2 regions of the Ferdinandcohnia sp. GQ5 genome follow, and region 1 is predicted to be linked to the other one. Evidence: riboswitches for the same ligand, from Rfam matches in the RefSeq annotation. Region 1 holds a riboswitch; the other holds the start of a gene.
What was found. A riboswitch is a leader RNA that binds a small molecule or an ion and turns the genes downstream of it on or off. The one in region 1 is predicted to bind S-adenosylmethionine.

Region 1 (4,231 bases):
TGATTTTTTATTTTATAGAAGCTTTTTCCATTATTTCTAAAATTACTCCATAAAAACACCCATCCCTTTTTTATATAGGTAAAAATACATGAGCATTAGTTACCATTACCAATTTCCTAATCATTGAAAGATAAAATGTATTAAATTTAGTAAAAATATAGATAACCAATTTTCAAGCCATATTAAAAGCCTTCCGATTCGCTCGGAAGGCATTCTAACTAATTCAATTTTTGGATATAAACAAAATGTTGATGATATCGGACAAAACTATAAATATATTAGACAAACCCAAATTATGATTTAATTAGTCTGAGTGTTTTAAGGTCTTTTACACTAGATGCACCAGCCAATGCGATGGAAACCTTTGTATCTTGAATAAAGTTGCCAAGCACCTTCTCTACACCTTTCTGTCCTGCAGCTGCAAGTCCATATACATACGGTCTGCCAATAAAGACCGCATCCGCCCCTAACGCAAGTGCCTTAACAATATCAGAACCTCGTCGAATCCCACTATCAAATAAGACAGGAATTTCACCCTTTACCTCTTCCACTATAAGTGGCAATGCATCAATGGCTGAAATGACACCATCAAGCTGCCTACCTCCATGATTGGAAACAATAACTCCATCTACACCATTCTTAACCGCAAGTCTAGCATCATCCGAACTAAGAATCCCCTTTATTAAAATTGGCAATGAGGTCCGTTCCTTTAAATCAGCGACATGAGTCCAGTTAAGTGAAGGATGGTGAATATTATCTAAGATTCCTTGAATAATAGACTCTAAATCTTGACTATCTAAAGAGGATAAGAATACCGAATCCTGTTCATAATTCGCTTTCCCTACCCCAAGCTTTAATGGTGAAAAACGATTCTTCATATCTTCTTCTCTCCAGCCCATCATAACTGTATCAACAGTTAAAACAATTGCTTCGTAACCCGCCTCCTCTGCTCGTTTAACCATATTAAAGGAAATCTCCTTATTATTTGACCAATAAAGTTGAAACCATTTTGAGCTATTACCGGATACCTTTGCTACATCTTCAATCGAATAGCTTGAAACAGTGCTTTGGACAAAAGGCACATGACAAGCAGCGGCTGCTTTTGACACTGCCAATTCTGCCTCTTCATGTGCCAGCTTTAACATTCCAACCGGGGCAAGTAAAAAAGGATGGGGGTATGTTTTTCCGAACAAGGTGATGCTTGTATCAATATTTGATACATCCCGTAAAATCCTTGGTACTATGGAATACTTGTTAAATGATTCTTGGTTTTGTCTCAAGGTCACTTCGCCACCTGCTCCTGAACGAACATACCCAAAGCCTCCAGCAGACATTTTCTTTTTTGCCTGCTCCTCTAATTCCACATAGGAGACCGGAAAATATTCATCCTTCACAATATTCTCTATGTACGCATCTTTAACTTTTGATATATTCATTGTATAAAGCCTTCTTTCCATATTTATTGTAATTACCCTACTACTTAAAAATGGGGTAGTCAATTGGAGTTTTGACAATTTAGAAAAAAAAGATTGACTTACCTTTTAAACAAGTTTAATATCAAAATAATAAATTTCATAACAATCTCTTATTAAGAGCGGCTGAGGGACTGGCCCTGTGAAGCCCGGCAACCATTCATGTTAAACGAAGACATGAACAGGTGCTAAATCCTGCAAAATACAATGTATTTTGAAAAATGAGAGAGGTGCTACTTCTAAAGTATATCCATGCCTCTCTTTATGAGAGGCATTTTTTATTATCTGGTAAATTACTTAAAAGAATGGAGGGATGAATTATATGTCAACACAAACAGTAAAAGGAGCACCCGGTCATTTTAGAATTGGTGAAGGGATCCTTAAGGAACTAGAACCCCTTTTATCTGAGTTAAAGGTTCAAAAAATTCATATAGTATGCGGTAAGAAGGCCTGGAATGCAGTATCCACCTATTTGCCTGAGAAAATAACCAATTCCCCTATTTCGAGCTTTACTTTCATTGAGGGTCACTGCACTTTAGAAAAGGTTGAAAGTATTTCTAATCAGCTATCAGTAAACTCAGTTGATGCAGTTATTGGCATCGGAGGCGGAACTGCACTAGACACTGCGAAGGCTTCAGCAATTAATGCAGGTATAAAATCAATATTGATTCCAAGCATTGCATCTACATGTGCGGCATGGACTCCACTTAGTGTCTTTTATGACCAAAATGGAGTTTTTACACACTACACTGAATTCCCTCTTGCCAATACCTTAGTACTTATTGAGCCTGCTGTTATTGCCTTAGCTCCAGTAAAGTACCTACGAGCAGGAATTGGTGATACACTAGCGAAGTATTACGAAGCAGAGGCATTAATTTCTGCGTTTTTCAAAAATCAAGAGCTACCGGTTTGGCTAAAGGTTTCAAGGTTCTCAGCATCTATTTGCAGAGATGTTCTACTACAGGATGCCACAGCAGCTATCCAATCTACCTCTGAAGGAAGTGTCTCTGATGAACTGGTTAGAGTAATTGAGGCCATTATTATGACTGGCGGTATGGTCGGCGGCTTCGGTGGAAAGGCAGGAAGAGTAGCAGGAGCACATTCCATTCATAATGGCCTTACTGAAGCAAACCAAGCCAAAAACTTTTTACATGGTGAGCTTGTTGCATATGGAACTCTGGTCCAGTTAGCTCTAGAAAATAAAGAACAAGAGCTTTTAAGACTATCAAGCTATTATCATGAATGGGGACTTCCAGTAAATTTAAAAGACTTAAATATTGATCCGGAAAACAAAACTCTTTTGGAAGCAATAATTAAAAAGGCAACTCTCCCACAAGAATCTATTCATTTTATGGATATAACTATTTCAAAGGATGCACTATTATCAGCTATAAGTAAGGTGGAAAATCTTACTTTCTCTAGAGTCAATTGATAGAAACAGAATAAGCATAAATACAAGCCATAATATTAACATAATACGAAAAGAGGAATAAACATGAAAAAGTGGTTATTTGCTAGTTTATTAGTTTTAATTATCTCGGTTCTTGCAGCCTGCGGTGAAAGTAGTTCAAGTGGTTCAAAGGACGAAAAAGCAGAAGGTTTATATAGTGACGAAAAGCTGGTTATTGGTGTAACTGCAGGCCCTCACGAACAAATTCTTGAAAAGGTAAAAGAACTTGCTGAAAAAGAAAACCTAAATATTGAAATAAAAGTCTTTACCGATTATGTTATGCCAAATATTGCTTTGGATGAAGAAGAGCTTGATTTAAATATCTTCCAAACTGAGCCGTACTTTAATGCATTTAAAGAAGACCGTAATTTGGACCTTATAAAATCGTTTGATACTGTTACATTCCCAATGGGTGTTTATTCATTAAAGGTGAAGGATGTTTCAGAGCTAAAAGACGGTGCTAAAATTGGATTACCTAGTGACCCTACAAACAGCGGACGTGCACTACTTCTATTTGAAAAAGCTGGATTTATTAAGCTGAATCCAGATACCGGAATCAATTCAACTGTAAAGGATATTGTGGAAAATAAAAATAATTATGAGTTCATTGAACTTGACTCTGCACAAATCGCACGTCAACTGGAAGAACTTGATGCAGCAGCTATAAATACGAACTTTGCTATTGAAGCAGGTTTTACACCATCCGAGGATGCCATATTTATTGAACCTAAGGATTCTCCATATGTGAACCATGCTGCAGTAAGAACTGAAAACAAAGATGATGAAGTTTTAACGAAATTAGCGGATATTTATCGCAGTGAGGAAATTGCTAAATTCGTTGAAGAAGAATTCAAAGGATCTGTTATTCCATCTTGGTAAAAAAAGCTACAGGAGGACGTGGTAACCCTATTTATACTGCGTCCTCCTTTAAACGCCAACTGCAAAACATTATTAAAAAAGTGAAGGTGTATACCTGCTCAGAAGGGAGTTTTACAAATGATTGAACTAGTGGGAATCTCAAAGACTTTTACAGCTAAACAAGGTTCAATTCACGCGTTAAAGAATGTTTCCATTTCTGTAAAAAAGGGGGAGATATATGGTGTGATTGGTTACAGCGGTGCAGGGAAAAGTACCCTTATCCGAAGTGTGAATCTTTTAGAAAAGCCTGATTCAGGTTCTGTAATCGTAAATAATGTAGATTTGACAAAGCTCTCAAATGGAAAACTCCGTGAAGCACGGGGACAAATCGGGATGATTTTCCAAGGCTTTAATCTTTTAAAAACAGCAACCGTATATGAAAACATTGCAC
Region 2 (4,231 bases), on a different contig from region 1:
TATTTCAATACCGATATCTTTGGCACCTTCAACTTCCAAAAAGCTGATCGGCTTTTTCCCCTCATATCCAATCGCACCATATGCAAAATCATGTACCACACAAATATTATGTTCTTTCGAAAAAGAAATTGTATCTTCAAAAAATTCTTTCGTTGCAATAGCCCCTGTTGGGTTATTCGGGTAATTTAAGAACATTACCTTTGCTTTTTCAAGCTTTTCTGAATCAATTTCTGTGTAATCTGGTAGAAAGTAATTCTCTTCTTTCAGAGGCATATAGGCCATTTCAGCTCTTGCAAGCTCAACACCTGACCAATAGTCTGGATAACCAGGGTCAGGTACTAATGCAACATCCCCAGGATTTAATAGACATTGTGGAATCTCTACCAATCCAGCCTTTCCACCAAATAAAATCGCGATTTCTGTTTCAGGGTCAAGTTCAACACCATATTCACGTTGGTAAAATTCTGCCGCTGCCTTCTTTAAGAATGTATGGCCACGAAATGGAGAATACTTATGAAATTTAGTCTGATCGGCAGCCTTTTTAAGAGCTTCAACAATATGTTGAGGTGTTGGTTGGTCAGGATTCCCCTGACCTAAATTTATTACATCATGCCCTTGGGCAACTACATTGTTCACCTTAGCTACAAGAGAAGCAAAAAACTGTTTCGGTAATTTTTGCAGGGTTTCAGATTGTTGGAAATTTTTCATATCTACACCTTCTTCAAAATACTTGAAATACTAACCAAAAATAATATATTGTTAGAGTTAACTTGTAAAGTATTATTTTCACTGGGAGGATACCAAATGAATCTTAAAATTGCTTGTATACAGTATGATATTCAATTCGGTAAACCGCAAGAGAATTTTGCCCAAATTTCTAAAGAAATCGAAAAGACAATGAATCAGGACAAACCTGATATTATCATCCTTCCAGAGCTTTGGACGACTGGATATGATTTAACAAGATTAGATGAAATTGCAGATGAAAATGGCGATGAAACAAAAACGTTTATAAAAACCTTAGCAAAACAATACTCTGTAAATATTGTAGCAGGCTCTGTAGCCAAAAAGACGGAGCAAGGTGTGACAAATACGATGTTTGTCTTTAATCGAGACGGAGAATTGCTAAGTGAATACAGCAAACTACATTTATTCAAGCTAATGGATGAACATTTGTATTTAAAGGCCGGTGAAGCAAAAGGCGATTTCATAATTGAAAATGTACCAGCAGCTGGTGTGATTTGTTACGACATTCGCTTCCCAGAATGGATTCGTGCACATACAACAAGTGGCGCAGAAGTTTTATTCGTGGTAGCAGAATGGCCACTTCCTCGCCTTGAGCATTGGCGAACATTACTCCTTAGTCGAGCGATTGAAAATCAGTGCTATGTTGTTGCATGTAATTGTGTTGGAAGTAATCCTAATAATGAATTCGGAGGTCATTCGATGGTTATCGACCCTTGGGGAAACATTATTGCTGAAGCAGGTACTGAAAGCACAACTCTAGTTGGAGAAATCGACCTTAGCAAGGTAAAAGAGGTGAGAAAACAAATTCCTATCTTCCAGGATCGTCGTCCTAATTTTTATCATTCATAGAAATAAAAATATATTGACAATTATGTACATTCGTTGATATCATTCTCTTCAGTATCAACATATAATAGAATATCAATTAATTTGATCTCTTATCAAGAGTAGGCAGAGGGACTTGGCCCGATGAAGCCCAGCAACCGACCGTAAATCCATCGCAAGGTGAGGCGCTATTTTTTAGCGCTGGGGAAACCCACAAGGCACGGTGCTAATTCCAGCAGGAAGTGAATAACTTTATTCAGTCATGCTTAAAACCAGACTGAATAAAGTTATAGCCTCCGGCGGATGCAACAGATTTTCAAAGGTAAATTTTCGAGCAAGCTCGAAAAAATCTGTGCGCAAATTCGCTGAAGGCTCATTTGATCTTCTTGGCAGATAAGAGGTGCGAAGCCGTGTCTTCAAGCCTCTTTCAATGAAAGAGGCTTTTCCGTTTTTAGAAAAGCCTCCAAACTATTAAATAATACTTCTGGAGGAATATAAATATGTCAATTTCATATCAATCGATTTACGAACCATTAACAGAAAGCACTGCGGTGGCATTGGCCATTCGTTTAGGTTTGTTTGAAGAAGGAACATTTTTAAAATGCAGAGAAATTGGGGATGGAAATTTAAATCTAGTTTTCCATATCACCGAAGAAGAAGGAAATGGCATTATTATTAAGCAAGCTTTACCATATGCAAAGGTGGTTGGTGAAAGCTGGCCATTATCTTTAAAGCGAGCAACAATTGAAGCAAATGCATTATTAGCAGCAGCGGATTATGTGCCAACTCTTGTACCAAAGGTTTATTATTCTGATGAGATTCTAGCTATTACTGTGATGGAAGACCTCTCCCACTTGCAAATCTCAAGAGCAGGTCTCATTGAAGGTAAAAACTTCCCGCTTTTATCTGAGCATATTGGAACATTTTTAGCTAAAACATTATTTTACACTTCAGACTTTGGACTAGAGCCATCGAAGAAAAAAATATTGGTTCAAAAATTTATAAATCCTGACCTTTGTAAAATTACGGAGGATCTTGTTTTTACAGATCCATTTTTCGATATCGATACAAATAGTTTCGAAGAGGAATTACAGAATGATGTTGAACAAATTTGGGCTGACCAACCGCTGAAGCTTGAAATTGCAAAGTTAAAGCAGAAGTTCTTAACTCAAGCAGATGCTCTATTACATGGCGATTTACACACAGGAAGTATATTCGCTAGTGAAACTGAGACGAAAGTTATTGATCCTGAATTTGCCTATTTTGGCCCACTCGGTTTTGATATCGGGCAATTTATTGCAAATCTATTATTAAATGCAATTTCAAGAGATTCTGAGTACCGTGAGCCATTATACGAACATATCAAAAGAACATGGGAAGTGTTTTCCTGGACTTTCTCAGACCTTTGGAAAAATGAAGCGGTTGAACTTTATCGTGATACGGAAGGTTATTTGGAATATGTTCTTGAGCAAACTTTTGAAGATGCAATTGGTTTTGCTGGCTGTGAAGTGATACGTCGAACAATCGGCCTTGCACATGTTGCTGACTTAGATGGCATTGAAAGCATTGAACAAAAAATCGCAACTAAACAGCATGCACTACGTTTAGGAAAAGAATTAATAAAAGAACGCAAGTCAATCAAGGAACTTGGAACTCTACGAAACTATGTAGAAAAAACAGCTAAGGAGTGACAACATGACATACACAAAAAAAGTTCCTCAATCTGTTCAGTGGAATGAAACACATATCAAACTATTAGATCAAACAAAGCTTCCGTTGGAAACTGTATTTATCGACCTTTTTTCAATTGAGGATGTTTGGGACAGTATTACCACATTAAAAGTCCGTGGAGCTCCAGCAATAGGAATTACTGCTGCGTTTGGTTTAGCATTGTCTGCTCAAGGCTATGATGTAACATCCATACAAGAATTCAAGGAAAGACTCCAAAAAGATAAAGAATACTTAGGAAGCTCACGCCCTACCGCTGTAAATCTAATTTGGGCATTAAACCGTCTAGTTGCAAGTATCGAAGCTTCAAAGTCAGTGAATGAAGCAAAAACAACACTTGTCCATGAGGCGATTCGAATTCAAGCAGAAGATGAAGGGGTTTGCCGCCAAATTGGTGAATATGCACTTTCTCTATTCAAAGATGGATTCAAGGTGTTGACAATATGTAATGCGGGTTCAATCGCAACAGCACGTTATGGAACTGCACTAGCACCTTTCCATCTTGCTGCACAACAAGGAATTAATCTATCAGTCTATGCATCTGAGACAAGACCAGTATTACAAGGTGCTCGGTTAACAACTTGGGAGCTACTTCAGTCAGGAGTGGATGTAACACTCATTACGGACAATATGGCCGCCCATACAATTTTGGAAAAAGGCATTGATGCGATCATTGTAGGTGCTGATCGAATTACAGCAAATGGGGATACTGCCAATAAAATAGGAACCTTTAATTTGGCGTTATTAGCAAAAACATTCGGTATTCCATTTTATGTCGCGGCACCTCTTTCTACGTTTGACGTGACATTGGAAAGTGGAAAAGAAATTCCGATTGAGGAACGAAATCCAGAAGAAGTGACTCATTTGGGTGGTGTTCGCGTCGCTCCAAAAGAAGTAAAAGTATACAATCCTGCGTTTGATGTTACACCAA

Region 2: linked by a shared signal. The riboswitch ahead of mtnK (S-methyl-5-thioribose kinase) and the one ahead of AC6CHV_RS19880 (iron-containing alcohol dehydrogenase family protein) in region 1 are both predicted to bind S-adenosylmethionine.

The regions. Positions count from the first base shown of each region.
Region 1 is NZ_JCAXEW010000018.1:23,882-28,112, reverse strand. Features, by position in the region: gene AC6CHV_RS19885 (alpha-hydroxy-acid oxidizing protein) at 294-1,436, opposite strand; SAM riboswitch class I at 1,583-1,700, shown strand; gene AC6CHV_RS19880 (iron-containing alcohol dehydrogenase family protein) at 1,795-2,904, shown strand; gene AC6CHV_RS19875 (MetQ/NlpA family ABC transporter substrate-binding protein) at 2,968-3,801, shown strand; gene AC6CHV_RS19870 (methionine ABC transporter ATP-binding protein) at 3,919-4,231, shown strand, end outside.
Region 2 is NZ_JCAXEW010000011.1:23,785-28,015, reverse strand. Features, by position in the region: gene AC6CHV_RS14415 (aminotransferase class I/II-fold pyridoxal phosphate-dependent enzyme) at 1-708, opposite strand, end outside; gene AC6CHV_RS14410 (carbon-nitrogen family hydrolase) at 805-1,596, shown strand; SAM riboswitch class I at 1,683-1,817, shown strand; gene mtnK (S-methyl-5-thioribose kinase) at 2,073-3,263, shown strand; gene mtnA (S-methyl-5-thioribose-1-phosphate isomerase) at 3,268-4,231, shown strand, end outside.